Regions from separate parts of the Vibrio sp. E150_018 genome, predicted to be linked through region 1. Evidence: predicted binding sites of a transcription regulator. Region 1 holds the regulator's gene; each other region holds the start of a gene.
The links. The regulator PurR, encoded in region 1, represses purine synthesis genes. The targets are predictions, from matches to a motif close to TNANGNAAACGTTTNCNTNA.

Region 1 (7,662 bases):
GGCAAAACTCATGATGGTGGCAATGACGGTGCTGACGACCGCGGTCATGATAGTTTGCAGGATCGAACGTTCAATTCCCGGCCAGTTGATGGCTGATATGAATCCATCCAAAGTGAATATATTCAGACCAAGCGGTGGAATAATACCAAAAGCAGGGATCACCATGCCTACCCCCCCCGGAAGAAGAGGGAAAAAGCAGATCAAAATCACCAGTAAATAACCGATGCTTAGCATACGTCTTTGCTTGCTTTGCATAAGTTTCCTTAATTCGTTGTTATCGGCTATATCGCTCAATCCAAGCCTGTTCTAGGGCGGTTTGCCAGCTAGGGTGAGGCTCTTCAATTGAGGGAGATAGTATGGTTTTATGAGCGCTACCTGTTAAGTATTTGGCTTGCAATACTGATGGATCGCCCCAGACATTGATATCCCCTTTACGTGATTGTGCTTGTGGGCTGAGTAGAAAGTTAATCACAACCAATGCGCCTTCTTTTGCATTGGCATTCCATGGGATAGCGAGAAAATGAATGTTAGACAGAGCGCCATTTTTCCATGCGTAGCTCTGAGTGCTTGGCGCTAATTTGCCGCTTGCTTGGGCAGAAAAAACTTCATTCGGATTAAAAGTAATCGCAATATCGATTTGGTCATCATCAAGCAGTTGTAGCATCTCAGGTTGAGTGGTTGGAAATTGACGACCTTGTTGCCATAGATAAGGCTGAATCGCATCTAAGTAGTTCCATAAAGGTTGAGTTATTTGAGTAAATGAATCTTCATCAACAGGCTTAGATAGCGCACTCTTTTCATCAGAGAGCTCTATAAGTAAGGCTTTTAAAAAGCTAGTGCCATGAAACTGAGGTGGCTTAGGGTAAGTGATACGTCCTGGATGTGCTTTAGCATAATCGAATAATTGTTTTGCTGATTGTGGTGGGGCCGGTAATTTTTTTTGATCATGAATATAGACTAATTGACCGACTCCCCAAGGTGCTTCCAATCCTTCTGTTGGTTCAGAAAAATCATGAGTAACCGGTAGGCTAGAATCGACTTTTTGCCAATTTGGTAAGCTTGAAGTGAAAGGGCCGTAGAGTAATTGACTATTCTTCATTGATTTGAAATTCTCACCATTAATCCAAACCATATCGACACTACCACCAGAGTGTTTTCCGGCAGTTTTTTCAGCGAGTAAACGAGTAGTGGTTTCGGAAATGTCAGAAACTTTTACATGGTGAAGTGCTACGCCATACTTTTGCTTCACTTGCTTCGCAACCCAACGAAGATAGTTATTAATTTCTTGGCTGCCACCCCAAGCATTAAAGTACACATCTTGTCCTTTTGCTTGTTGCTCAACTTGTTGCCAATCCAACTGGCGAATAGAGCCATCTTTAGCAGAAGAAAGCAGCGGGAGGGTGAGAAAAGCGAAGCTAAGTAATAGACGTTTCATATATATCCTCATACAAAATGGATAGAGAAATTTAACTTAAAAATATAGACAGATGATAAGCCTAAAAAATTTCAAAAAAAAACCAACGACATCAGCGTTGGTTTTTATTCATTATTTGTTTAAGGTTACTACTATTTCAGAGATTTTACCGAAGAACGTTCAAGAATCTCAGGGAACATCTCAAATGTTTGTTTAGCGTGGTTTTTATCTTTAATACGCTCTAATAAAATCTCTACGGCATTTTTACCTAAACGACGTTTTGGTTGGTGAACTGTAGTCAAAGGTGGTGAAAAGTAAGGTGAGATATCAATATTATCGTAACCAATCACTGAGATATCTTCTGGTATTTTCATGCCTTTTTCTTGTAAACGACTCATTAAGCCAAGTGCCATAATATCGTTAAAGCAGAAAACTGCGGTTGGTTTTTTATCCATCGCAAGAATTTTATCTGCAGCAATTACTGCGGTATCACACTCAAAGTTACCTTCAAGTAACCACTCTTCTGGAAGCGTTAAACCCTCTTCCGCTAATGCGCGCTTACAACCAGAGATACGTTCTTTACAGGCGACTTTCTCGAAATGACCACTGAGGCAAGCAATGTCTTTATGGCCCTGATCCATCAGGTAGCGAGTAGCTAAATAGCCACCTTCTTCAGAGTTATCGATGATTTTATCCGCTTGAGAGCTTTCTGGGCCCCAGTCCATAACAACTTTAGGAATATCAGGGTGACCGTCTAGCATTTCTTGTAGATCAGCATCTAAGTCTGAACACATCACTAAAAGACCATCAACACGTTTGCCGGCGAGCATGCGGATATAATCACGTTGTTTGTCAGCGCGACCACCTGTATTACATAGGATTAGCGTATAACCTTTGCGGTAACAATAACTTTCTACACCATCCACTACTTCGGCAAAAAATGGGTTAGTAGATTGTGTTACCAACATCCCAATAGTGCTGGTGGTATTGCATTTAAGACTACGGGCAACGGCACTTGGGGCATAATTCAGTTCTTTCACTGCGGCCATGACTTTTTCTTGAGTTGCTTCTGCAACAAAGCGAGTCTTATTGATGACATGTGACACTGTTGTGGTGGAAACACCTGCAATACGTGCGACATCTTTGATTGTAGCCATAGTGAATTTCCTTTATGCCGACACTTTCGCCGGATTTATTCTAATCTAAAAAGATAAAAGTCGCCTTCAATCAGCGACTTAATTTTATTCTGTATTTTATGCTTGAATATATGAGCTACGATTTTAGTCTTAAATGCTATGCCTGACAATCAGATATGGCATTTTTATGACTAAACGGACATCGCATGTTAGCGACAACGTTATCGATTGCTCGAGTATTATCTCGTTATTCTAATATTGTAGTGGTACCAGAGTTCTTTTGGTTAGTCAGTGTATCGCGCAGTGAAGACCACCAACGACCTAGTTGCTCATACCAATAACGTTCACTTTGTTCAAGATATTTCGCTTGTGGAGAATACTTATCCCATGGTTGCTTAATATCATCAAAAGCTAAGTAATTGGTTGGTGCAGGAATAGGTTCAAGCCCGGCTTTTTTAAACTCAACAATTGCACGTTTCATGTGACTAGCAGAGGTGATTAAAACCATACGTTTATCCGCAACGAAACCTGCTGCTTGATGTGCTTCATCCCAAGTATCTTGAGCGCTTTCTAATAAGATAATATCCGACTTCGCAACCCCTAATGACACGGCAACATTAGCCATCATTCGCGCATTGCTTACTGATGTGCCACCGTCATAACCTGACAAAATTAATTTTGCACCAGGGTAGAGGTTTAAAATACGGATACCTTCGGCAAGACGCATCAAACCATTACGAGACAATTCCGATGTTGCTGGAATGTCATTATCAACAATATGACCACTTCCCAATACCATGACATAGTCAACGGAGCCATCTACGGGTACAAAAGCTTTGTAAGCACGTTCGGTCGGTTTCAATAATGAAGTAGAAATGGGTTGGAATGAAAATAGAAAGATCCCCATTAAAGAAACAAAAGTGAATAAACACCCTAATCCACGTTTGTAAGTGAACATAATCAGAAATAAGCCAATAAAACCTATAATCAGCAAGGCTGGTAAAGGCATGATCAGAGCACCAATTAATTTTTTCAGTTCAAACATTTTAAATAGCCCAAAAATTCATCATTCAGCAGGTAAAACGGAGTAATTGCTTTATTCCTGTAATTGCTGTGACAGAATACACGTAAAATTCAGTTATCTTAAATGAAAAAAAATGGACAATGATCGAAATTTCGATGATATCGCGCATAAATTTGCTAAAAACATCTATGGTTCGGATAAAGGTGATATTCGTCAAGTGATCCTTTGGCAAGATATTGAGCAAGCATTAAGCCGTTTACAACAGCAAAAAAACGCTTTGTCTGTGCTCGATGCTGGAGGCGGATTAGCTCAAATGTCGCAAAAAATTGCTCAGCTTGGACACCAAGTGACTCTGTGTGATATTTCCAACGAAATGTTAACGTTAGCTCAGCAAGATATTGATAGTAATGGTTTATCTTCGCAGTTTCGTTTTGTTCATTCTGCTATTCAACACCTCGATGAGCACTTAACTGAGCAATCGGATTTGGTGTTATTTCATGCCGTTATGGAATGGTTAGAAAATCCGCAACAAGTATTAGCAAGCCTACTTGAAAAGGTGAAACCCGGCGGCATCATTTCAGTGATGTTTTATAATCATCACGGTTTAGTTTTGAAAAATGTAACTTGTGGTAATATTCCTCACATTTTACAGGGAATGCCACATCGCAAGCGCTTTAAATTGCAGCCTCAAAGTGGCTTATTGCCGGAAGAGGTCTATCAATGGATAGAATCAGCAGGCTTCGACATTTGTGGTAAATCAGGTATTCGATGCTTTAACGACTATATCGGAAACCAACAATACATGGGCGAGTATGGGCCAGAAGATGTGTTGGCATTAGAACAGCAGTTATGCCGCACAGAGCCTTATCTTTCTCTTGGGCGCTATATTCATGTGTGGGCACAAAAGCCTCATGCTGCCGAATAGTCCGAGAGTCATTAGTAAATACAGGAATGATAATGAGTGAAATAACTCAATCTCCACTTCAACCGTCGACAGGCGGACAGCCGCTTGAGGACAAAACGATAGGTGAACAGCCCATCGATGAATTGGTCAACTGGGTGAAGCAACATGACTTTTCATTGAATCTTTCTTCTGAGCGATTAGCGTTTTTGATTGCGATTGCCGTATTAAGCAATGAGAAGTTTGATGAAGAGCTTGGCGAAGGGGAATTGCACGACGCATTTAAAATTGTCACTAACATGTTTGATGAAACAGGTGAAGCGTCGGCATTTCGCGCTAATAACGCAATCAATGAATTAGTCTCTCAAAGGTTGATGAGCCGCTTTGTCAGTGAATTAAATGACGGTGCGAGCATCTACCGTATGTCGCCACTTGGGGTTTCGATTACCGATTATTACGTTCGTCATCGTGAATTCTCAAAGCTTAAGTTATCCATTCAGTTATCTATGGTTGCCGATGAAATGTCGAAAGCGGTAGACGCTGCAAATGACGCTTCAGATATCGGGCAATGGCAAAAGCATGTTTATGGCGTACTGAAATATTCGATAAGTGAAATTTTCGACCGTATCGATTTAAACCAGCGCGTTATGGATGATCAGCAAGTGGGAATTAAAAACCAAATTGCTGAATTACTAAACCAAGATTGGCGTGATGCGATCAGCAGTTGTGAAAGCCTACTGACTGAAACCTCTACTACCCTGAATGAATTGCAAGATACATTACAAGCGGCAGGGGATGAACTACAAACTCAACTGCTTGATATTCAGCAGCTTATCTATGACCAAGAAGGTTTAGATTTCATTGACGCCATTTTGTTCTCATTGCAAACCAAACTCGACCGTATTGTTAGTTGGGGTCAGCAAGCGATAGATTTGTGGATTGGTTACGATCGTCATGTACATAAATTTATCCGTACGGCTATCGATATGGATCAAAACCGTGCCTTTAGTCAGCGTTTGCGTCAGTCTGTGACTGATTACTTTGATATGCCATGGTATTTAACCTACGCCGATGCCGAGCGTCTACGTGATATGCGGGATGAAGCCATGTTACTACGTGATGATGAAGTGACAGGTGAGATTCCAGACGAAGTGGAATACGAAGAATTAACAACCGTTGATGATGAATTGAGTGAGCGCGTCGCCAACATGCTTCAACAACATAAAGAAACCGGTCAGCCGATTGATTTAGGCTCGGTACTACGAGATTACCTTGCGCAGCACTCTCACGCGCAACATTTTGATTTAACCAGAATGGTGATCGACCAAGCGGTAAGAATGGGGTATTCCGAATCGGATTACCAAGCCATTCAGCCGGATTGGAAAGCGATTAACGATTTTGGAGCAAAGGTACAAGCGAATGTCATCGATCAATATTAATTACGAGGCGCACAGCGCCGATCTGTCTCAAAATACAAGCTATTCACAAGAGACTGACAACTCTCAAGATGCTTACATGCCAGAACAATTGGTAAAAGCATTAGCGAACCCATTATTCCCATCGCTTGATAGTCAATTGCGTGCGGGTCGCCATATCTCAAGTGATGATATGGATAACTACGCTTTTTTAAGTGATTTTGATGGTGAACTTGGCGCTTTCTATCAGCGTTATAATGCGGAACTGGTTCGTGCACCAGAAGGATTCTTTTACCTACGTCCACGTTCAACCTCATTTATTGGCCGCAGCGTGTTATCGGAACTCGATATGCTGGTGGGTAAAATCTTGTGCTTTTTGTATTTAAGCCCAGAGCGTCTCGCCCATGAAGGCATTTTCACCAATCAAGAACTATACGAAGAGCTACTCAATCTTTCCGATGAAAAGAAACTGATGCGTTTGGTGACTAACCGCGCAACCGGTTCGGATCTGGATAAAGAAAAGCTCTTTGAAAAAGTGCGGACTTCGCTACGTCGTCTACGTCGTATCGGTATGGTATTGCCAGTCGGTGATGATGAGAAATTTAGAATCAGTGAAGCCGTCTTCCGTTTTGGTGCTGATGTACGTGTCGGTGACGATGTTCGTGAAGCGCAACTACGCTTGATTCGTGATGGTGAAGCCGTGCTTGACCCAAAAGCTGTTGACCCCAATAAAGCAAATGATAGTCAGGATAAACAAGATGCTTCTGACGAACAATTAGAAGACTTTGCCGAGCAAGAACAAGCAGAACAAGAACAGAAAGCAGGTGACCTATGATCACGAAAGAAAATATGATCGAAAGAGGTAAATATCAATCGCTAACCATGATCAACTGGAATGGCTTCTTTGCTCGTACTTTTGATATTGATGAGTTAGTGACCACGCTTTCTGGCGGTAACGGTGCGGGTAAGTCGACGACCATGGCGGCTTTCATCACGGCATTGATTCCCGACCAAAGCTTACTGCATTTCCGTAACACCACCGAGGCGGGAAGTTCACAAGCGTCTCGTGATAAAGGCCTATTCGGTAAACTGCAACCGGGTACTTGTTACTCTGTGCTTGATGTTGTTAATTCACGTCATCAACGCTTGTTGTTTACCGTAAAACTGCAACAAGTGGCCGGTCGTGATAAGAAAGTGGATATCAAACCGATTCTTATCCAAGGTCTACCAAGCAATGTCAAACCGACCGATGTGTTAATTGAAAGCTTAGAAAACGGCCAAGCTCGCGTTCGAACTTACAACGAGCTAAAAGACAAAGTTGCGGAATATGAAGGCGTGCAAATTAAAGCCTTTTCATCCGTTGCTGATTACCATAGCGTGATGTTTGAAATGGGCGTCTTGCCTAAGAAACTACGCAACACCGGTGACCGCTCTAAGTTCTATCGTTTAATCGAAGCCTCTTTGTATGGTGGTATTTCAAGCGCGATCACTCGTTCATTACGTGACTACTTATTGCCACAAAATGGCGGCGTGAAGAAAGCCTTCCAGGATATGGAATCGGCGTTGCGTGAAAACCGCATGACGCTAGAAGCCATCAAAACTACGCAAGCCGACCGTGACTTGTTTAAGCACTTAATTACTGAATCGACTCACTACGTGGCAGCAGATTACATGCGCCATGCCAATGACCGTCGTATTAAGCTTGATCAAGCGTTAGCACTGCGCAGCGAGTTGAATCAATCGAGTAGTACTCTAACTTCGCAAATGCAATT
Region 2 (7,662 bases), on a different contig from region 1:
TAAAAATGGCTTTTCTTTTGTTTAAAAGATCAGATCTTACTTCGTCCATATCACTTTCAGTTAACGACTCTTTACCGTCATAGTATTTTCTTCGAAACTCTTTTAAAAACTCACCATAATCTCTTATTTGAGTCGATATATTAGTTAAACCTAGTAGCATTAATTTTGACTCTGCCACTGTTAATTTTTTAAATTGATCGAATAAATCTGATTTGGTTTTATCTAATTCTTCACTACGTTTTTCATTTAAATCCATTTCTTGAGCATTATTTCTAACCCATTCAATTACTAATGCCCAATAGCGTAATGAAACATGAGTTATTTCTTCAATATTTGTACTCACTGACTCTAGTGAATCATAAAACCTTTTACGGCTTTCTTTCTTACGTTCATTGCGATGATTTAGCCAAGTAACTAAAAATGTGCCGGTCAGTGTAATTAAACTACCTAAGCCAATTTTTATTGCTGTATCGATTACTTCAAGCTCGGTGGTTGCCATGATACTCCTTGGGCTTATAACGCCGTTTTAAGCGGCTAAAAATAGTTGGCTACAATTTGTGAGGGACGAACAAAGCCAATTGTTTTTTGTCCGACTTGAAAACTCTTGTTAAGTTACATTGTCTAACGCAAAGGTAAGCCAAAATGACTTTCCGGGATTTTCTTTTCTCTCAACAAACCAATACCATAACTCTCTAACCTGAAATGCAAGCAATGCGAATTCAACGCGCTCAGATAAGTCTTCTACTTGATTTGAAAAAGCTACAGGTAGCACATTAACCAGCATGTTTATTGCGGTGTCATTTTTTGACATCCAATACACATTTTCTCCCATAGAGAGAGTTTCATGTATTTCGCTAGTACTAAACTCCTTTTCACCTTGAAAAATGTGCGCCAAGTAATCTGACTCGTATTTTTCTAAGGATTCCCTTGGCACATTTTGTGGAGTTATGAATGACTGTATCATTGGATAATTGTTATTTTCATGTAATGACCAAAGTATTTTTTTGCAAATAACCAATTTTTCTTTCGTAATTCTTGCAAGGTCAAAAGTTAACCTCTTATATTCGTCCCATGCTTGAATAGCATCAACACAATCAAAATCTAGTGTGTAGTCACTATGCTCAACAAATATTTTATATATTTCTTCTTTGTCTACAGCACCATTTCTTTGCACAAATGATTGAATGTAATCTTTAATTATCCAATTAATACGTTCCATATTTGACCAATAGATTAAGGCAATATCTTTCCTCTTAAATATTTTCCTCAACTCGTTTTCTTGATATTCCTGAGTTTCAATTTTCCCAGAGAGTCCTGTTAAACTAGAAACTTTTGTCATACCCAAATACATCAGCATATTATTATGGATGGTGACAATTCTTTTCCAATGTTTTTCATTTAACTGTCTTGTATCAGTTGGGAAATCTCGCTCTATTAAATACTCTTTACCTCGGTCGTTCCATGATGCATGTACTATGGTATTTCGAAGGTATTTTATAGCTAGGAAATCTTTAAATATTTCGCTGTCAACAATAATGCCTTTTTCGGTAAAAGCATTTTCTAACGACTCAATTCTCTGTTTATTGGAACAATTACTTTGAAAGTAATTTCCTAAGATTCCTGTTTGATCATCTTCATTCCAGTGCTCTAGCGACGCCTCAATGGTGCCAATAGTAAACACAATTAAGATTCTTGACAGAGATGCTGTACATAAAGGCTCGAGGTTATTAACCATAGGATCTTTAATTAAGGCTTTTCTTGCTTCGATCAAATAGATTATGTCATCTGAATATGTATCGATAAATTCATTATTTTGCACGATATTACCTCAGTAACTTAACAGTGAATTAGCAAGAAACGCGGATAAACCCGAAGATTTTTCAACACGTTCACTGCTAATCCATTCATTTATCACCATAAGATACTCTAATGATGGATTTTTAAAAGCAATTAGCCGATTTTATGCGATGTAGAAAGCGAGAACTGGGTTTAACGAGCCAATTGTTATAATGACGAATGCACCATAAATGAAAAATACTATTAATTAACAATTGTTTACGGTTAAATTGGATGGACACCATTTAGAGAATAGTTCTCGCTTTCACTCAACGTTTGTTAAAAACCGAAAAATGGCATTATAACTGTATAAATACACTGTATGAGATATCCACTCCATTTTTGCTTTCAAATTAGCATTTATTCTGATGGCGGTGAGGTGCGATTCTCGTTTGAGATCCTATGCCATGTGGAATGAAAATATCGATAAAAAAGAATCATGACGCTATAGATAAAAACTGGCCTAAAAAACGAGAAGCCATTTCTTTACGTGGTACTTAGGGGTAATATACCGATATTAAAGACAATAACTTTCTGGAAGTTCCCATGAGTAACGAAAACGCCCCAACCTTTTTCTTTTTGGATTATGAAACATGGGGTGTTAGTCCAGCCAAAGACCGACCGAGTCAATTTGCTGGTGTTCGTACTGATATGGATTTCAATATCATCGGTGAGCCTTTGGTGATTTATTGCCAGCCGCCGAGTGATTATCTGCCTTCGCCTGAAGCTGCACTCATTACCGGTATCAAACCTCAAAAAGCCGTTAAAGATGGTTTACCTGAGCCAGAGTTCATCCGCCGCATCCATAAAGAGCTTGCCACCCCAAATACCATCTCACTTGGTTACAACAGCATCCGCTTTGATGATGAAGTGACACGTTATACTCTTTATCGTAATTTTTACGATCCGTATGCTTGGTCTTGGCAGAATGGTAATTCACGTTGGGATTTACTGGATATTATGCGCACTTGTTATGCATTGCGCCCAGACGGTATTAACTGGCCAGAAAATGATGAAGGCTTTCCAAGCTTTAAACTAGAACACCTTTCGGTAGCCAATGGTATTGAACACAGCAATGCGCATGATGCGATGGCCGATGTTATTGCCACTATTGAACTGGCTAAGAAAATCAAGCAAGCCCAACCGAAACTGTTCAACTACCTATTAAGTATGCGCCACAAGCGTAAACTCAATGAACTCGTCGATATTGTTAATATGACGCCGCTGGTGCATGTTTCTGGCATGTTTGGCGTTCAATGTTCCAATATTAGTTGGATCGTGCCGATGGCTTGGCATCCAACCAATAACAATGCGGTAATCACCGTTAACTTGGCAATGGATCCAACGCCGCTCATCGAGCTAGATGCTGAAACGCTACATCAACGCATGTACACCAAGCGTGATGATCTCGCACCTAATGAACTTCCTGTTCCTCTTAAACTTGTTCATCTTAATAAGTGCCCTGTTCTTGCGCCAGCCAAAACCCTCACCGCTGAAAATGCTGATCGAATCGGTATTGATCGCAAACAATGTTTAGATAATCTCGCGCTTTTAAAATCGCACCCAGAAATTCGAGAAAAGCTGATTGCTATCTACAATATTGAGCGTGAATTTAAGCAAGATAATAACGTCGATACTCAACTCTATAGCGGCTTCTTTTCACCGGCAGACAAAGCGACTATCGATATTATTCGAGAAACCGAGCCAGAAAAGCTCGCTGGATTAGATTTATCGGTAAAAGATGCTCGTATCGAACCTTTGTTGTTCCGCTATCGCGCGCGTCATTTCCCATGGACATTGACCGAAGCTGAGCAACAAAAATGGCTTGCACATTGCCGTGAGTACTATGAAAGCAATATTGAAGAGTACATGCTCAATCTTGAAAATCTCGCTCATGAGTATGAAACTGATGCTGCTAAGATCGAGATTCTAAAATCTGTCTATCAATATGTAGAATCTCTCGTTTCTTAACTCTTGTTCCGTCCTAGGAGTCCAACGTGTTCAAGCAAATGCTCAATTATGCTTTATCATTCGCACTGATTATGGTGAGTTTGTGGGCAGGTAATGCCATTCAGCACTTTTTTCATTTATCCGTACCCGGCAGCATTTTCGGCATGCTGATTTTATTCGCGCTACTGGTCTCTGGGTTAGTCAAAGTGCAGTGGGTCAAGCCCGGTGCGCAATTATTCATTCGCTATATGATCATTCTGTTTGTACCCATCAGTGTCGGCTTAATGGATCACTTCCCTTTATTGATTGATAACGCTCTCTCCATTTTTGCAAGCAGTGTCGGAGCAACGACGATCGTATTAGTATTGCTTGCACTGGGACTACAAAAAATCCTTACTAATAAAGCAAGTGAGGATAAATAATCATGTGGCTTCTACTCACCTTTGTGGTTTTCTTTGCAGTACGTTGGTTTGCCAATAAGGTAAACAATCCATTAGCTAACCCTTTACTACTAAGCATCATAATTATTATCCCCATTCTAATGGCGCTCGATGTGCCTTATGAGGTGTATTACGCACAAAATGATTGGATGACTTTTTTACTTCAGCCAGCAGTCGTCGCGCTCGCTTATCCGTTATACGAACAACTTCCACAAATTCGCCAAAATTGGAAAATCATCTTTTTAGCTTGTGGCGTAGGTAGCGCAATGTCGATGCTCACCGCTGGGCTTATTGCTGTTGCTTTACACACCGATCCAACGCTAGTAGCAAGCTTTATGGGTAAATCAGTTACCACCCCGATAGCCATGGAAGTAGGTAAAAGCTTAGGTGGTGAACCTGCTATTGCGGCAATCTTGGTGCTAATTGTTGGTGTATTTGGCTCGGTGTTTGCCTACCCTATCTATTCATTTTTAGGGGTTACGCACCCAATAGCCAAAGGGTTAACCATGGGTACGGTATCGCACGCTTTAGGTACCGCAACCTGCGCTGAAAAAGACGCTGAAGATGCGGCGTTTAGTTCTCTTGCCCTAGTGACATGCGGCATTATCACTTCAATTCTTGCCCCACTATTTTTTGCTTTCTGTCTCTGGGTTGGTGGCTTTATTGGCTAGAGCGATAAAGAACAATCTACACACTACATTAATAAGGAGCTGATTTGGCTCCTTATTTGTCTATACCCAAGTGACTTCAAGATACAGAATTCAGAGCTATCATCCAGACCTTTAGGCAAGGAAGATTGGCGAAGGAATGTAAGCACCTTCCAAACCAATCTGACGCGGTAAAAGGGGTTGGATGAAGCTCCCGAAGGGCAAGTTAAAACAAGCTTTATGCAACAAAACTCGATCTAAGTAGTGTTTTTGACTATTGAAACTACTCACTCACGCGATCTCACTCCATAATTTGACTTATTGCACAATAAATATGTAACGATTAAATATAATTACACAAAAAGGAGCTTAACCGCTCACTTATACGTGAATTACAAGGATATCAAATGACTCAATCTTTTAACCCAGAATCTGTAGCACACTTACCTACAGAGCTTGCTGATCGTATTGTTTCTCAAATGCAAAAGGCTGACTTCAATGGACACTTCTCTGCAACGGATTATCAAGCATTGTTATCACAATCGGGAATGACTGACACGGAATTTAAACTCGCCTTATTACCAATCGCGGCAACGCGTGCTTATTGTGAAATTTCTGACTTCCACGTTGGTGCTATCGCCGAAGGTCTATCTGGAAATGTTTACTTTGGAGCAAATATTGAAATTGCTGGCGTACAGTTAAACCAAACCGTTCATGCTGAACAATCAGCCATTAGCCATGCATGGATGAAAGGTGAAACAGGGCTAAAAGACATCACTATTAATTACACACCTTGTGGTCACTGCCGACAGTTTATGAATGAATTGAATGGTATTGAGAACCTATCCATTCAACTTCCTGAGCGCCCTGCTTATCGATTAGCGGAATTACTACCGGAATCCTTTGGCCCTAAAGATTTAGGCATCGAAGCTCGCTTAATGGATAACCACCAACACCGTTATCAGTTTGATAGTGATAATGCAGCGATTACCGCTGCTGTAAAAGCGTTAAATAACAGCTACGCACCATACAGCAATAATTACAGTGGTGTGGCATTACAGACACAGTCTGGTGCTATTTACTCAGGCAGTTATGCAGAAAACGCCGCATTTAACCCAAGCTTACCGCCATTACAAGTTGCGATTAACCTATTGCTATTAGCGGGTGAAGAACTGGCTAATATTGAATCCGCGGTACTAGCAGAAAATGCCAATGGAACAATTAGTCACTTAGCAGAAACCCAATCGACACTAGAAGCGATTAATCCTGATATCACGATTGATTATTTATCTATTTAAACTATCCATTTAAGTATGGATACCAAAGTTAGATGACAAACTGTCCGTAAACTGTACTCAATATGGTTTACGGACTTTTTATTAAAAGAAATTCGTTCTAACTTGTTGCGCAAACGTTTGCCCACCATTAAAATCACCCCAAATAATTACCTACTTAATAAATGGGTATCAAAATAGATCTTCTATAGGAATAAAAACATGTTTGGAACGGCGACCTCTCCTTCTGCCACAAAAGTACTTCTACTAGGTTCAGGTGAACTCGGTAAAGAAGTAGCCATTGAATGCCATCGTTTAGGCTTGGAAGTCATTGCATTAGACCGCTACACCAATGCCCCAGCAATGCAAGTTGCCCACCGCAGCTATACTGTTGATATGTTAGATGGCGATGCAATTGAAGCTATTATCGAGCAAGAAAAGCCAGATTACGTTGTTCCTGAAATTGAAGCAATTGCGACTGACAAGCTGGTTGAGCTAGAACAAAAAGGTATCAACATAGTTCCAACAGCCAATGCAACGAAACTAACCATGAATCGTGAAGGTATTCGTCGTTTAGCTGCTGAAGATCTTGGTGTAACAACCTCTCCCTACCGTTTCTGTGATACTTATGAAGAATTCAAACAAGCAGTAGAATTTGTTGCTATACCTTGCGTGGTAAAACCCATCATGAGCTCATCGGGTAAAGGCCAAAGCGTAATTAAAAGCGAAGCAGATATGGAGTCTGCGTGGCAATACGCACAAGAAGGTGGTCGTGCGGGAGCTGGTAGAGTGATCGTTGAAGGCTTTGTCGATTTTGATTATGAAATCACACTGCTAACTGTTCGTGCTGTTGATGGCGTGCATTTTTGCGCTCCGATTGGACACCGACAAGAAGATGGTGATTATCGTGAATCTTGGCAACCACAAGCCATGTCGCAAGCAGCATTAACGGCCGCTGAGCAAATGGCAGAGAAAGTGGTGAATGCTTTAGGCGGTTATGGACTATTTGGTGTCGAGCTTTTTGTCAAAGGCGATGAAGTGATTTTCAGTGAAGTCTCCCCTCGCCCGCACGATACCGGCATGGTGACTTTAATTTCGCAGGAGTTATCAGAATTCGCTCTACATGTTCGTGCATTTACTGGCTTACCAATTAACGGCATTACTCAATACGGACCAAGCGCTTCTGCGGTGATCCTAGCGGAAGGTCATTCACAAAACCTTGGTTTCACAGGACTACAAGATGCGCTTGCTGCGCCGCAAACTCAAATTCGTCTCTTTGGTAAGCCTGATATTGATGGTCGCCGTCGTTTAGGGGTTACACTGACACAACGTGACAATATTGAAAGTGCGGTTTCTGATGCCGTTGAAGCAGCAGGAAAAGTAAAAGTTAGTTTCTAGTTGCTCGTTGCTCGTTGCTCGTTGCTCGTTGCTCGTTGCTCGTTGCTCGTTGCTCGTTGCTCGAAGATAATATTGGTTTCATTATTTTCGAGCAACGATAACAACTTATGATTCAAT
Region 3 (7,662 bases), on a different contig from region 1:
GGATATCTGCATCAAGCCAGCCTTCTTGTAGGGCAAAAGCACCTGTCATACCCGCTTCTTCATCAATGGTCAGCAGCACTTCTAATGGGCCGTGTTTAATGTCTGTCGAAGCGAGGACTGCTAAGCATGAAGCCATACCCATACCGTTGTCAGCACCTAGTGTCGTCCCTTTAGCCGTTACCCATTCCCCATCAATGTAAGGTTGGATGGGATCTTTAGTGAAGTCGTGTGTTGTGTCTTCATTTTTTTGCGGCACCATATCAATATGCGCTTGAAGAACGACTTTCTTTTTATTTTCCATTCCCGCGGTTGCAGGTTTAGTAATAAAGATATTACCCGCTTCATCACGTTTAACAGGTAAGTTTTGTGAGGTTGCCCACTCCACGATGTACTGAGCAAGGGCTTCCTCATGTTTTGATGGATGAGGAATGGAGCAGATTTTATCGAAAAATTGCCAAACAGGTTGAGGGGATAGTTGACTGATTTCAGAATGTTGATTCGACACAAAAGACTCCTAACTGAATATTGCTACCTTTATGGTGTTAAAAAGATAGTAGAAATATACCCTTGGTACTTGAAGTTACCGCTTTGTTGACAGTGTACTTTCGCTGTACTGCGGAGGTAATTACTTCGGGTATGTATAGTATAAGTAGAATAATGCTACTTGAAAGGCGGGATGTACAGCATAGAGATAAGATAAATACCTTCAATTGAGGTGTATCAAATTTTAAGGCTTAGTTGTTTTTACTGTTGTGTAATTTTATTACTAATTTTAGTGACTGTTATTGTGTATTTTTCGATTAAATTGTAATTGTAAATATAGTTAGTAATTTAATTACTTATCGTGTATTATCTCGTCACTTATTTAATGATAGTAAACACGAAGTGATTGCTGCCTTAGATGTGTGCAAATATTGAGTGATTGATAGCAAGTGGTATCCATTACTTAGGGTACTCGTTATTGAAGAGATCCGATGTTTGTTTGTATTACCCCTTATTGTTTGGAATAGATGGGCCGCTAAGGTTACAGCATTCTATCGCCACCTATTGTTTAGGTGGTTTTTTTTTATTCGTATACTCAAGTTATTTGCATCTGAAGCCACTTTTGGTGAAAGCATCGAGGTATCTCGAGCAAAAATCATTAAAATTGATATTTGTATCAGATACAGTTTGCTTTCATTATCATTATTTGGAAAACTACACGCCTTTTCATTCAAACGATTGCGCAACCGTTTAGATTTTGCTGCTACGCACATTTTAGGAACATCACATGTTAGAAAAGTTATTTAAGTTATCGGAGCACGGTACTAACGTGAAAACCGAAGTCTTAGCCGGCGTTACGACGTTCTTGACGATGGCTTATATTATTTTTGTTAACCCTGCAATTTTATCTCAAGCTGGAATGGATCATGGCTCAGTCTTTGTGGCTACATGTCTTGCTGCAGCAATTGGCTGTTTCATTATGGGCTTCTATGCAAACTACCCAATTGCTCAAGCGCCAGGTATGGGGCTAAATGCTTTCTTTACCTATACGGTTGTACTAGGAATGGGACACACTTGGCAGGTCGCTTTGGCAGCAGTATTTTGCTCGGGTATCCTATTCATCATATTAAGCTTATTTAAAATACGTGAGCTTATTATTAACTCGATTCCTATGTCATTACGTTTAGGTATTTCTGCTGGTATCGGTCTTTTCTTAGCGTTAATTGCATTAAAGAACGCAGGTATCGTAGTCGGTAGTCCAGCAACATTGGTGACCGTAGGCGATTTAACCTCGATCCCCGCTATTTTAGGCGCATTAGGTTTTATATTAACCATCGTATTCGTTCATCGTGGCTTCAAAGCGGCGGTAATGATTGCTATTTTGGCGATTACTGCAATTGGTGTGATTTTAGGTGATGTGGCTTATGGTGGGATTGTTTCAATGCCACCAAGTATTGCTCCTACTTTCTTACAGCTTGATTTCTCTGCGATTTTAGATGTGGGAATGATCTCAGTTGTATTTGCTTTCTTGTTTGTCGATTTATTTGATACCGCTGGCACATTAGTCGGTGTAGCAAATAAAGCGGGCTTTATTGGTAAAGATGGTAAGATTCCTCGTTTGAATAAAGCGCTTTTATCTGACTCAACGGCTACTTCGATTGGTGCATTATTAGGTACGTCAAATACTACATCATTTGTTGAGAGTACCGCTGGTGTCGCGGTAGGCGGTCGCACAGGCTTAACAGCAGTTGTCGTTGGTATTTTATTCCTTCTTGCATTATTCTTCTCACCATTAGCCGGAATGGTTCCAGCCTATGCAACAACAGGCGCATTATTTTATGTGGCTATCTTGATGTTATCTGGTCTTGTTAATATTGAGTGGGACGATTTAAGTGAAGCGGCACCAGTGGCCGTAGTTTGCTTATTAATGCCATTAACCTTTTCGATTGCTGAAGGTATCGCAATGGGTTTTGTGACCTATGCAGCGATTAAACTACTTAGCGGTAAAGCGCGTGAAGTGAACATTGGCGTTTGGATTCTAGCCTTAGTATTCTTGTTGAAATTCATTCTTACGGGTGCTTAATTGCACTTTAGAAACAAAAACAAAGCAGGTTTTATATTATGAGTAATAAATTCGTGATCACTTGGGACAATATGCAAATGTATTGTCGTCAATTAGCGGCCAAGCAAATGCCAGCTGAACAGTGGAAAGGTATTGTTGGTGTTAGCCGTGGTGGTTTAGTACCTGCAGCTATTTTGGCTCGTGAACTTGGTATTCGCTATGTTGATACGATTTGTATTTCTAGCTACGACCACGATCACCAGCGTGAGATGAAAGTCTTAAAAACGATTGACGGTGACGGTGATGGTTTCTTGATCGTCGATGATTTAGTAGATAGTGGCGATACTGCTCGCCATATTCGTAAGATGTATCCTAAAGCTAAACTTATTACGGTATGTGCTAAGCCTGCTGGCCAAGCTCTTGTCGATGAATATATTGTTGATATTCCTCAAGATACATGGATTGAGCAGCCTTGGGATATGACGCTTCAATTTGAAGAACCAGTCAATCGTAAGCAAAAATAACCCAATATTTTATTAAGTGATAAAAACCCTGCAATATTGTAGGGTTTTTTTGTTTTTTGCGATGAATTGATTGGCATAACCTAGGTGGTAAGCGTTATTCTACCCATTCGAGCTATTGATTTTTATTTGAAGGATTTTATATGACCGCACTCAAACATGATCAATCCAAGCAGCGTTATGAAGTTGAAGTGATAGCGAATTATTGGGCCCATTTAGATTACCTCCAACATAATGATGTTTTAACGATTACCCATACTTTTGTACCTGATGAATTACGCGGACAAGGTTGTGGCAAAATCTTAATGGAAACTGTGCTGGCTGATATTGATTCGCATAATCTAAAAGTCCGACCGGTTTGTAGTTATGCGGTGGTATATCTAGAGCGTCATGCTAAATGGCAGCATTTGCTGGCGAAATAATGATTGAAAAAGCGAGTGGAGATATTCCTTGGAACCAAGTAAGAATTTATCTGAATCACTGTTTAAAAAGCATCAGCATGCCAAAGAAACGTCAAGTTTCATCAGCTATCTATCGGAAAGTCAGGCATTATTGGATAGTAATCAAAAACGTAGCAAAAGTGCCTGGTATCGAGCTTTGCGGCGTATGCAGTGGATTTGGCAGGGGTTAGACCCAATTGAAATTGAATCAGTCCTTGCTCGTATCGCTAGTTCAGGTAACAAACATAATCATCCTGATTGGCTTGATACTGTAGCTGGATATCGTCCAGGAAACTGGTCATATGAATGGTCGCAACAAGGTGCGATTCATCAGAAAAAAGCAGCTCAACTGAGTGGCGAGGTAGCTTCGAATGAATACTTTATTGCTAGCTTATGCTTTAGCGTTGCCAGCTATCCACACCTTAAAGGGGATAATCTCTCTATTCAGGCTCAAGTGCTTGCCAATAAAGCTTATTCTGATGCGATGGAACATAGCCCTTATGTCACAAAGCAACTGAAAGTCCCATATAAAAACAAAAAGATCATGGCTAATCTTCATCTACCTCACACAGAAAAGTCGCTACCTGTTGTGATCGTGAGTGCGGGAATTGATAGCCTACAAACCGACATGTGGCGTTTATTTCGAGACTTTCTTGCCAAACATGAGATAGGCATGCTTACGGTCGATATGCCGGGTGTTGGTGCCAATATTCATTGGTCAATGACCGAAGATTCAAGCTGCCTACATCAAGCAGTACTGAATGAGTTGCCAAATATCCCTTGGGTTGATCACTATAAAGTTGGCTTAGTCGGTTTCCGATTTGCTGGCAATGTGATGGCAAGGCTTTCATTTATCGAGCAAGACAAAATAACAGCGTGCGTTGCTTTAGGTGCACCTATTCATGATCTACTGTCTGATGCGAATAAATTCAGCATAATGCCGAAGATGTACTTGGATACTTTGGCATCTCGCATGGGTAAAAACGCCGTGGATATTACGAGTTTTTCTAAGCAAGTTCGTGCGTGGTCATTGAAATCACAAGGTTTGCTTGCTGGGAGAAAAACAACCGTACCAATTTTAGCGTTGGGATTAGAAGGCGATCCGGTAGGTTCTAAGATGGATAATCAGAGTCTGGCAAGTTTTAGTCATGGTGGTAAAGCGATTGAATTGAGAACAAAGTCAATTTCACAGGGTTATGATCAAGCGCTCACTTCTGCAGTCGACTGGTTGAAAGTAGCACTCAAAAAGTGACATTTGTGATCGAATAGTGAACTATAGATAACTGAGGTCAATGGATTATTGATCTTCTTAAATTATAATAATGTATGGAGAATTCAATGACTGACGCTTCTGCACCAACTCACTATCGTTTAATGACCGCTTTGAAAGCGATTGGCCCTTATTTACGTGAAGGTGAATGTAAGTCAGGGATTTACTTGTTTGATTGCTTGTCTGTCTGTGTGGATGATAAAAAGTCACCAGAGTTAAGAGAGTTTTGGGGCTGGTGGTTAGAGTTAAGTAAGCAAAATGATAACTTTATCGCCAACTATACCTTGGGTAAATACGATGAAAAAGGTGATTGGGTTGATATGGCTATCCCTAAAAAATCACAACTTGAAGTGGAAAGGACATTAGACGAATTTCATAAAAAGCTCGTTTCTGTATTGTCTGGAAATTACAACTACACGGTTAATCTTCATAAAAATTCGGTTGATACTCTGTAATTAGCCGAAGCATTATCCCGAATAGAGAATATTGTAGGGCGTGTTTGTGGATTATCCGCAACACGCCTTATGTTTTACTTGTGAAATGGCGTTTGTATTGATACAACATCAAGATATCTTATACCCAAGTGACTTCAAGATGCGAGTTTCAGCAAGAATAAAACAAGCTTTAGGCAAGACAAATTGGACATGATCATAGTGATTCTATCTCTGTTCAATTTAACGCGGCATAAAGCTTGTTTTAACTTGCCCTTCGGGAGCTTCATTCAAACCTTTAATACAGCGTCAGATTGGTTTGAAAGGTGCATACATTCCTTCATCAATCTTCCTTGCCTAAAGGTTTGGATGATAGCTCTGAATTCTGCATCTTGAAGTCACTTGGGTATACCCTTATATTATTTTCATTTTTGACAGGAAACACATGTCAACTCAAGCCTCTTCAAATCAAAACGGAAACAACAGCCAACTGGAATCTCAAACCATAGTGGTAAAACTGGGAACCAGCGTGCTGACCGGCGGAACTTTAGAAATTAATAAAGCTCGTATGGTTGATCTTGTTCGCCAATGTGCAGAGTTAAAAAACCAAGGCCATCAAATCGTAATTGTCTCTTCGGGTGCAATTGCTGCAGGACGAGAGCATCTTGGTTACCCTACATTACCCAACTCAATGGCAAGCAAGCAATTATTGGCCGCCGTTGGGCAAAGCCGCTTGATTCAAGTTTGGGAATCATTATTTGAATTGTACGGAATTAAAATTGGCCAAATGCTTCTTACTCGTGCTGATTTGAAAGACCGTGAACGTTTTCTGAATGCGCGAGATACCATTAATACCTTGATTGAACACGGCATTGTACCCGTGGTTAATGAAAATGATGCGGTAGCAACAGCCGAAATTAAAGTTGGCGATAATGATAACCTTTCGGCATTAGTTGGTATTTTATGTAGCGCCGATAAATTATTGCTATTGACTGATCAGTCGGGCTTATTCACGGCAGATCCTAGAAAGAACCCTGATGCAGAATTAATCCGAGAAGTGAAAACCATTGATGAAACTCTGCGTAAAATCGCAGGCGGCAGTGGGACAACTTTAGGTACGGGCGGTATGGCGACGAAGTTACAGGCGGCGGATATTGCAAGACGTACTGGCATTGAAGTGGTGATAGCTGCAGGAAGCAGTCCGAATGTAATAATTGATACCTTAAGTGATAATCCTCAAGGTACTCGTTTTTTGGCTTTAGAAGAGTCATTAGAAAATCGTAAACGCTGGATCTTAGCTGGCCCTGCTTCTGTGGGCGATTTAGTTTTAGATGACGGTGCCGCTAAAGCGGTTATCGAGCGAGGCAGTAGTTTATTAGCTAAGGGCATCACGCAAACTCAAGGTGCTTTCTCTCGTGGAGATGTGGTTCGCTTACGTAATCAGAAAGGGCAATTGTTAGCCAAAGGTATTGTGAGCTATTCAGATACCGAATTAGCACTATTGATCGGTAAACACAGTACTGAGATTGAAGCAACACTAGGCTATGCGTATGGTGCTACCATTATTCATCGTGATGATTTAGTTGTTATTCAAGAATAGTTTGGCAAAAGAATTTAAGGAAAAGATTGTGGATTTAACATTAATGGGTCAAGCGGCAAAGCAAGCCGCATTTCAGTTAACGACAGCCTCAACCACTCAAAAAAATAAAGCACTCTCTATCATTGCAGATGAGCTTGAAGCAAACGCAAGTACGATTTTAGAGGCTAATGCTCAAGACATTGAATTAGGCCGTCAAGCGGGGTTAACCGAAGCGCTTTTAGATCGTTTGTTGCTCGATGAGTCTCGTTTAGCGGGCATTGCGGCTGATGTGCGTAATGTAATTAACCTGAATGACCCAGTTGGTAGTGAGATTGATAGCAAGGTTCTAGAAAATGGCATGTCACTTTCACGTCGTCGCGTGCCTTTAGGTGTTGTCGGTGTGATTTATGAAGCACGCCCTAATGTGACGATTGATATTGCCGCTTTGTGTTTGAAAACTGGTAATGCCAGTATTTTACGTGGTGGCAAAGAGACCTTCTTTTCTAATATGGAATTGGTCAAAGTGATTCAAATTGCACTTAAAAAAGCCGGCTTACCTGCTGCTTCCGTGCAGTACATTGAAAAGCCTGATCGTGAATTGGTTTCACAATTGCTAAAACTGGATGATTATGTCGATATGATCATTCCTCGTGGTGGTGCGGGTCTGCATAAAATGTGTAAAGAAAATAGCACGATTCCTGTGATCATTGGTGGTTTTGGGATTAGCCATATTTTTGTCGATGAAACGGCAGATTTAGCAAAATCTATCGATGTGATTGAAAATGCGAAAGTACAACGTCCATCGGCTTGTAACTCTCTTGATACGTTATTGGTGCATGAAAAAGTTGCCGCTGAATTTTTACCTAAATTAACAAA
Region 4 (7,662 bases), on a different contig from region 1:
CCAACAGTTAATTGATGATGAAGGTATCGCGACAGCACCAATTGAAACAGATGATGGCTTTATCATCATAGATCGTGATGGGGGTATAAAGAAAATGCAGATCCCTGAAGGATCGTGATATAATCTGCGCCCCTGATTTTATCAGTATGAGTAATCGGCTCCTATCCAACTCGGATTATAGGAGCCGTTGTTATTCTTAGCTATGGCTATTTTAGCCGTTATCTAAGAATGTTGAATAGATTAAGTAGTTATAGGTAACCATCATGTCGATGATCATTACCTATAACTACTGATGTGATTTTAAAGATTGTAGAGGTAAATATGATTCCTGTAGTGGCTCTAGTTGGGCGTCCAAACGTTGGTAAATCCACGTTATTTAATCGTCTTACACGTACACGTGACGCGCTGGTGGCTGACTTTCCAGGCTTAACTCGCGATCGTAAATATGGTCAAGCTAAATCGGGTGAGCACGAGTTCATCGTAATCGATACCGGTGGTATTGATGGCACCGAAGACGGCGTAGAAACCAAAATGGCTGAACAATCATTAGCGGCGATTGAAGAAGCGGATGTCGTTTTATTTATGGTGGATGGCCGTGCTGGTCTAACCGTGGCTGATGAGGCAATCGCCCGTCACCTACGTATGCGTGAAAAACCAAGCATGTTAGTGGTTAATAAAGTTGACGGTATTGATGCTGACGCGGCAAGCGCTGAATTTTGGCAGCTAGGTATGGATAAGATTTATCAAATCGCAGCAGCGCATGGCCGTGGTGTTATGAGCTTAATTGATAAAGCATTAAAGCCTTTTTCAGACGAACTTGCAGCAGAACAAGCACTACTCAATGGTGGGATTGAAGATCTTACTGGTGATGTGGATGTGGAAGAAGAGCAGCTTGAATACACGGAAGAGCAAGCGGAAGCTGAGTTTAAACGTCTACAAGATCAACCGATTAAACTTGCTATCATTGGTCGACCAAACGTTGGTAAATCAACGCTGACTAACCGCATTCTAGGTGAAGAGCGTGTCGTGGTTTACGATATGCCAGGAACCACTCGCGACTCTATCTATATCCCAATGAAGCGTGATGAGCGTGAATATGTGTTGATTGATACTGCTGGTGTTCGTCGTCGTAAGCGTATTAATGAAGCGGTTGAAAAGTTCTCGGTCATTAAAACTTTGAAAGCGATTGAAGATGCTAACGTGGTATTAGTGATCATTGATGCTCGTGAGAATATTTCCGACCAAGATCTTAGCTTATTAGGCTTTGCGCTCAATGCGGGGCGTTCACTAGTGATTGCGGTGAATAAGTGGGATGGTCTTGATACCGATGTCAAAGAGCGCGTAAAGAAAGAGCTAGACCGCCGTTTAGGTTTCGTTGATTTTGCTCGTATTCACTTTATCTCGGCATTACATGGTACGGGCGTTGGACATTTGTTCGAATCCGTACAAGAAGCGTATAAATCTGCCACGACACGTGTTGGTACTTCTGTGCTAACTCGTATCATGAAGATGGCGCAAGATGATCACCAACCGCCGCTTATCCGTGGTCGTCGTGTGAAGATGAAATATGCCCACGCCGGTGGTTATAACCCGCCAATCGTGGTGGTGCATGGTAACCAAGTAAAAGATCTACCGGATTCTTACAAGCGCTATTTAATGAACTACTTCCGTCGTTCTTTGGAAATCATGGGTACGCCAATCCGTATTCAATTCCAAAATAGTGAGAACCCATTTGAGAATCAAGCGCCAACCAAAAAAGCAGGCTATTCTGAAGAGCAGAAGCGTAAGCGTATGGTGAGTTTGATTAAGCGTGGCCGTAAAAAGTAGTTTTCTACACGCACAATAACCTGTAACGTTAAATACCACTCCAATTGAGTGGTATTTTTTGTATATACCCAAGTAACATTAAGATAGGAGTTTCAACAAGAATAAAACAAGCTATAGGAAAGGAAAATTGAATATGATCATAGTTATTCTATCTCTGTTCAATTTAATGCAGCATAAAGCTTGTTTTAACTTGCCCTTCGAAGACTCATCTAGCCCCCTTCTTTTTTATAAGAGATAGGTAGCGTCAAATTGGTTTGAAAGGTACCTACATTCCTTCGCCAATCTTTCTTATTTAAAGGTTTGGATGATAACTCTAAATTCTGCACTTTAAAGTCACTTGGGTATAGCTCCAGTGAATTTAGTTATATCAATCCATCTTCTAGATAAGTGCATTGGAAGCACTAATTCCAATTAGAAGTTGCTTCTCCTGTAGGACAATGATCTTTTAGTTTAATAGCCTAAATAGAGTTTTATGAAATGTTGAAAATATCGGATCGTGACATTTTAAAATTAATATTTAGATTATTATGCTTTTTAAAATTGAAATGCAGAACATGTAACTTATGCTTTCGGTATATGGTGATATAAATATTCTTAATGGGGTAGATCGCTGATCACGTGGTAGAAAGCGGAAGATCGGTGGAAGATCTATTAATCTTATCTAAAATGCAAAAGTGTCGAAAGTGCTACCATCTGCAAAATAGATTGGTACGTCATAGTAGGCAACCATACCTAGTTTGATGTCAGGATTATCTTTTCATTATCCCGCTTTAGAGTGTTGGAGATATGTAGAGGTGAGTCAGTTTATACTACATGATGATAATATAAGTTATGACAAAAGGCTTTCTTAGCTCCAATATAGTCAGGATTATCAGCCTTAATATTGGCCTTTATGACTTCCATGCTACCGGAATTTTTATGAATAATCAGCGCGACCAGTACTTCGGTAAGGCCAGTAACTAAGTCTACGATCTCTTGTCAGAGTGATGTCCAAATTTCTTTATGCTGATTCAAATCAAACCTCGCTACTGGAATGCATAGTGCTCAAAAAAACTCACACAATAACTGAGTATATATCACCATCAATAAATTTTGTATTAATTGTCTGGCCTGAACGGAGTTGCTTAGTATCCGTGATCAGCTTGCCATTTTCATCTCGAGTTATCGAATAACCACGCTTTAAAGTGGAAAGAGGACTGACGGTATCGAGTTTTTCTGCTTGAAGAGAAACTCGGTAGTGTTGATTTAATAAATGTTGGTTAATAGCTTGGATCAATCGTTCTTTATTGTTTTTTAGGTGGTACTGATTACGCTCAATAGCCTTATTTGGTGAGTAAAAGTTGAGCCTTTGTTGCGCTCGTTCCAATTGATTTCTTGATTGTGTTATTTGCCTAATTAAAGCTTGCTGCATACGAGAAGTAAGGCTATCTAACTTTTGGCTTTGCTTTTCTAACTGATAGCGAGGATGCTGCTTTTCTAATGCAAATTGTAATCGATTGAGCTGTATTTTTTGCTGATGCTTATAATGACGCCAAGCATTCATTAACGCTTGTTGCTTGCTTAAAATAGTTTGTGCTTTATGGCTATTATCTCGGCTAACTAGTTCTGCCGCAACCGATGGGGTCGGAGCACGGACATCGGCAACAAAATCAGCAATCGTGACATCAATTTCATGACCAACCGCACTGACGATTGGAATTTGGCTTGACGCTATGGTTCTTGCCACAATTTCATGGTTAAAACACCATAGATCTTCTAGCGAACCACCGCCTCGTCCAACAATCAAAATATCGCATTCATTACGGCTGTTCGCTCGTCCAATCGCTTGGGCAATTTTAAATGCGGCGTCTTCCCCTTGTACCGTCGTTGGGTAGACGATGACGGGTAGGTTAGGATCGCGACGTTTTAAAACATCGAGAATGTCATATAAAGCCGCGCCGGTTTTGGAAGTAATCACCCCAATACGTTTCGGATTATCGGGCAGGGGCTTTTTAAGGTGCTGAGCAAATAAGCCTTCACTGGCTAATTTCATTTTTAATTCATCGAACATTTGTTGTAAGCGGCCATCGCCTTCAGGCTGCATACTTTCGACGATCAATTGGTAGTCGCCACGCGGTTCATATAAAGATAAACGTGCTTTAACTAATACTTGGTTGCCATTAAGTGGTTTAAAACTCACTCGTCGGTTATTGCCTTTAAACATGGCACATTTGACTTGAGCACGAGCATCTTTTAATGAGAAGTACCAATGGCCAGAAACCGGCGCTGAAAAGTTTGATAGCTCACCCACTAACCACACAATGCCCATTTCATTTTCAAGTAGCATTCTGACTTCGGCATTTAAACGAGATACGGTAAAAATATTAGGGTTAGAATTTAGGGTCATTAGCAGCCATTTTGAAAGTTATGTGAATATCAGCAATCAATTTTATTATAGCGTTTGTTGGCTTTATAGCCTAATACTGTTGGTGATTTCAACGCAAAAAATAATGCCTATAAAGCTAATAAATAAACGAATTTTCAGCATATTTACCATCAATAATTTTATGGATGAAAATATCATGAAGAAACTATTAAAAACGGCTAGTCAAACGATTGCGTGAGGCGTATAATCCCGCTGCAATATCAAATCCCAAATTCATTTTATTATGCGAAACGATGAAATGAGTTTATCGCGGAGAGTTCAAGCTCAATGCGGGATTTATTCCTCCAAAACTCTTATGTGAGATATTGCAATGTTACGAATCGCTAAAGAAGCTCTAACGTTTGATGACGTACTGCTCGTCCCAGCACACTCTACTGTTCTTCCAAATACAGCTGATCTTCGCACTCAGTTGACTAAAAAGATCACCCTTAATGTACCAATGATCTCTGCCGCTATGGATACGGTAACAGAAGCTCGTTTGGCTATTGCTCTAGCTCAAGAAGGCGGTATCGGTTTTATTCACAAAAATATGTCGATTGAGCAACAAGCTGAAGAAGTTCGCTTAGTAAAAATTTACGAAGCGGGTGTGGTTAGCAATCCTGTGACAATCCGTCCTGATGAAACCATAGCTGATGTAAAAGCATTAACCGAGAAACACGGTTTTGCTGGTTTTCCTGTTGTGACAGAAAGCAACGATCTTGTCGGTATTATTACCGGTCGTGACGTGCGTTTTGTAACCGATTTAACAAAAAAAGTTGAACAAGTAATGACACCCAAAGATCGCCTTGCTTCTGTAAAAGAAGGCGCATCAATGAGTGAAGTTCAGCAATGCATGCAAGCCCATCGTGTGGAGAAAGTATTGGTCGTTAATGACGCTTTCCAACTTTCAGGTATGATAACGGCAAAAGATTTCCAAAAAGCTGAACGTAAACCGAACGCTTGTAAAGATGAGCGTGGCCGTTTACGTGTTGGTGCTGCAGTTGGCGCTGGTGCTGGTAACGAAGAACGTGTTAAAGCGTTAGTTGAAGCCGGTGTTGATGTGTTATTGATTGACTCATCACATGGCCACTCGCAAGGCGTACTTGATCGCATTAAAGAAACACGCGCTCTATACCCTGATCTACAAATCATCGGTGGTAACGTAGCAACGGCTTCCGGCGCTCGTGCACTCATTGATGCTGGTGTTGATGCGGTTAAAGTCGGTATCGGCCCAGGTTCTATTTGTACTACTCGTATCGTAACAGGCGTAGGCGTTCCACAAATTACGGCTATTTCAGAAGCGGCAAGTGCTGCCGCTGAATTTGGCATTCCTGTGATTGCTGATGGTGGTATCCGTTTCTCTGGTGATATCTGTAAAGCGATTGCCGCTGGTGCATCTTGCGTGATGGTTGGCTCTATGTTCGCAGGTACGGAAGAAGCGCCGGGTGAAGTAATTCTTTTCCAAGGTCGCTCTTACAAGTCTTACCGCGGTATGGGCTCATTAGGGGCGATGTCCCAAGGCTCATCAGACCGTTACTTCCAATCGGATAATGCTGCAGACAAGCTAGTACCTGAAGGTATTGAAGGTCGCATTGCATACAAAGGTCGCCTAAAAGAAATTATCCACCAACAAATGGGTGGTTTACGTTCAAGCATGGGCTTAACGGGTAGTGCAACCATCGAAGATATGCGTACTAAAGCGGAATTTGTTCGTATTTCAGGTGCAGGCATTCAAGAGTCGCATGTGCATGATGTACAGATCACCAAAGAAGCGCCAAACTACAATAGAATGTAACTTGTTAATCTATGGGGTAAAGTGAGTTATAACGGTAAAGCTTTACTCCAGATAATATTTTAAAGGTATGAGTGTTTGAGTTTAGATACAGGGAGGCTAGTCTTCTCGAAACTCGAAACTCGAAACTCGAAACTCGAAACTCGAAACTCGTACCACACCCACTTTGATTAGATTATTAGAGAACACTAATGACAACCAATATCCATGCTGAACGCATTTTAATTTTAGATTTTGGCTCTCAATACACCCAATTGATTGCTCGTCGTATCCGTGAAATCGGTGTGTATTGTGAACTGTGGAGCTGGGATGTAGACGAAGCGGATATCCGTGAATTTAATCCAAACGGTATTATCTTATCGGGTGGTCCAGAAAGTGTAACTGAAGCCGGTTCACCTCGCGCTCCTGAGTATGTTTTTAATGCTGGCGTACCGGTATTTGGTATTTGTTACGGCATGCAGACGATGTCTGAGCAACTAGGCGGCAAAGTGGCCGGTTCCAGCGAGCGTGAATTTGGTTATGCTCAAGTTCAATCTGTAGCGGATTGTGCCTTATTCAAAAACATCGAAGATGCAATCTCTGAAGATGGCAAACCACTTTTAGATGTATGGATGAGTCATGGCGATAAAGTAGTTGAGATTCCAAGCAATTTCACCAAAGTTGCTCAAACTGATACTTGTCCGTACGCGGCAATGGCCAACGAAGAAAAACGTTTCTACGGTGTTCAGTTCCACCCAGAAGTCACGCACACTCGCCAAGGCTTACGTATGCTTGAAAACTTTGTGCTAAATATCTGTGGCTGTAGCAAATTATGGACACCATCTTCAATCATCGAAGACGCAGTTGCTCGCATTAAAGAGCAAGTGGGTGATGATGAAGTGATTTTAGGTTTATCTGGTGGTGTTGATTCATCAGTGGTTGCGATGCTAATCCACCGTGCGATTGGTCCTAAATTAACTTGTGTGTTTGTTGATAACGGTTTACTACGTTTGAATGAAGCAGATCAAGTAATGGAAATGTTTGGCGATCATTTTGGTCTTAATATCATTCATGTCGATGCAGAAAACCGTTTCCTTGAAGCTTTAGGTGGTGAAGATGAGCCAGAAGCCAAACGTAAAATCATTGGTCGCGTATTCGTAGAAATCTTTGATGAAGAATCGAAGAAACTGAAGAACGCTAAATGGTTAGCACAAGGTACTATTTATCCTGATGTGATTGAATCTGCAGCATCGAAAACAGGTAAAGCGCATGTAATTAAATCTCACCATAATGTTGGTGGCTTGCCAGATGATATGGCAATGGGCTTGGTTGAACCATTACGTGAATTATTTAAAGATGAAGTCCGTAAAATTGGTCTAGAACTAGGTCTACCATACAATATGCTTTACCGTCACCCATTCCCAGGCCCTGGTCTAGGTGTACGTGTTCTAGGTGAGGTGAAGAAAGAATATTGTGATTTACTACGTCGTGCCGATGCTATCTTTATTGAAGAACTTCACGCTGCGGATCTTTACAATAAAGTTTCTCAAGCCTTTACGGTATTCCTACCCGTACGTTCGGTTGGCGTAATGGGCGATGGTCGTAAATACGATTGGGTTGTGTCACTACGTGCGGTAGAAACGATTGATTTCATGACAGC

Region 2: purT (formate-dependent phosphoribosylglycinamide formyltransferase) is a predicted target of PurR. The motif match lies at 6,277-6,296, and genes of this name have one in related genera.
Region 3: ACE3G9_RS04555 (NCS2 family permease) is a predicted target of PurR. The motif match lies at 1,210-1,229, and genes of this name have one in related genera.
Region 4: guaB (IMP dehydrogenase) is a predicted target of PurR. The motif match lies at 4,411-4,430, and genes of this name have one in related genera.

The regions. Positions count from the first base shown of each region.
Region 1 is NZ_JBHGNY010000003.1:108,584-116,245, forward strand. It holds gene ACE3G9_RS05255 (ABC transporter permease) at 1-255, opposite strand, end outside; gene ACE3G9_RS05260 (ABC transporter substrate-binding protein) at 275-1,435, opposite strand; gene purR (HTH-type transcriptional repressor PurR) at 1,567-2,571, opposite strand; gene elyC (envelope biogenesis factor ElyC) at 2,798-3,595, opposite strand; gene cmoM (tRNA uridine 5-oxyacetic acid(34) methyltransferase CmoM) at 3,708-4,499, shown strand; gene mukF (chromosome partition protein MukF) at 4,532-5,914, shown strand; gene mukE (chromosome partition protein MukE) at 5,991-6,725, shown strand; gene mukB (chromosome partition protein MukB) at 6,740-7,662, shown strand, end outside.
Region 2 is NZ_JBHGNY010000023.1:240-7,901, forward strand. It holds gene ACE3G9_RS15045 (hypothetical protein) at 1-499, opposite strand, end outside; gene ACE3G9_RS15050 (hypothetical protein) at 608-1,819, opposite strand; gene sbcB (exodeoxyribonuclease I) at 2,383-3,807, shown strand; gene ACE3G9_RS15060 (CidA/LrgA family protein) at 3,846-4,208, shown strand; gene ACE3G9_RS15065 (CidB/LrgB family autolysis modulator) at 4,211-4,897, shown strand; gene cdd (cytidine deaminase) at 5,281-6,171, shown strand; gene purT (formate-dependent phosphoribosylglycinamide formyltransferase) at 6,370-7,545, shown strand; gene ACE3G9_RS15080 (thiopurine S-methyltransferase) at 7,651-7,662, opposite strand, start outside.
Region 3 is NZ_JBHGNY010000002.1:405,507-413,168, forward strand. It holds gene ACE3G9_RS04550 (aminoacyl-histidine dipeptidase) at 1-505, opposite strand, end outside; gene ACE3G9_RS04555 (NCS2 family permease) at 1,271-2,566, shown strand; gene gpt (xanthine phosphoribosyltransferase) at 2,605-3,069, shown strand; gene ACE3G9_RS04565 (GNAT family N-acetyltransferase) at 3,210-3,488, shown strand; gene frsA (esterase FrsA) at 3,517-4,758, shown strand; gene crl (sigma factor-binding protein Crl) at 4,845-5,231, shown strand; gene proB (glutamate 5-kinase) at 5,653-6,807, shown strand; gene ACE3G9_RS04585 (glutamate-5-semialdehyde dehydrogenase) at 6,836-7,662, shown strand, end outside.
Region 4 is NZ_JBHGNY010000010.1:42,339-50,000, forward strand. It holds gene bamB (outer membrane protein assembly factor BamB) at 1-118, shown strand, start outside; gene der (ribosome biogenesis GTPase Der) at 322-1,827, shown strand; gene xseA (exodeoxyribonuclease VII large subunit) at 2,882-4,213, opposite strand; gene guaB (IMP dehydrogenase) at 4,563-6,026, shown strand; gene guaA (glutamine-hydrolyzing GMP synthase) at 6,215-7,662, shown strand, end outside.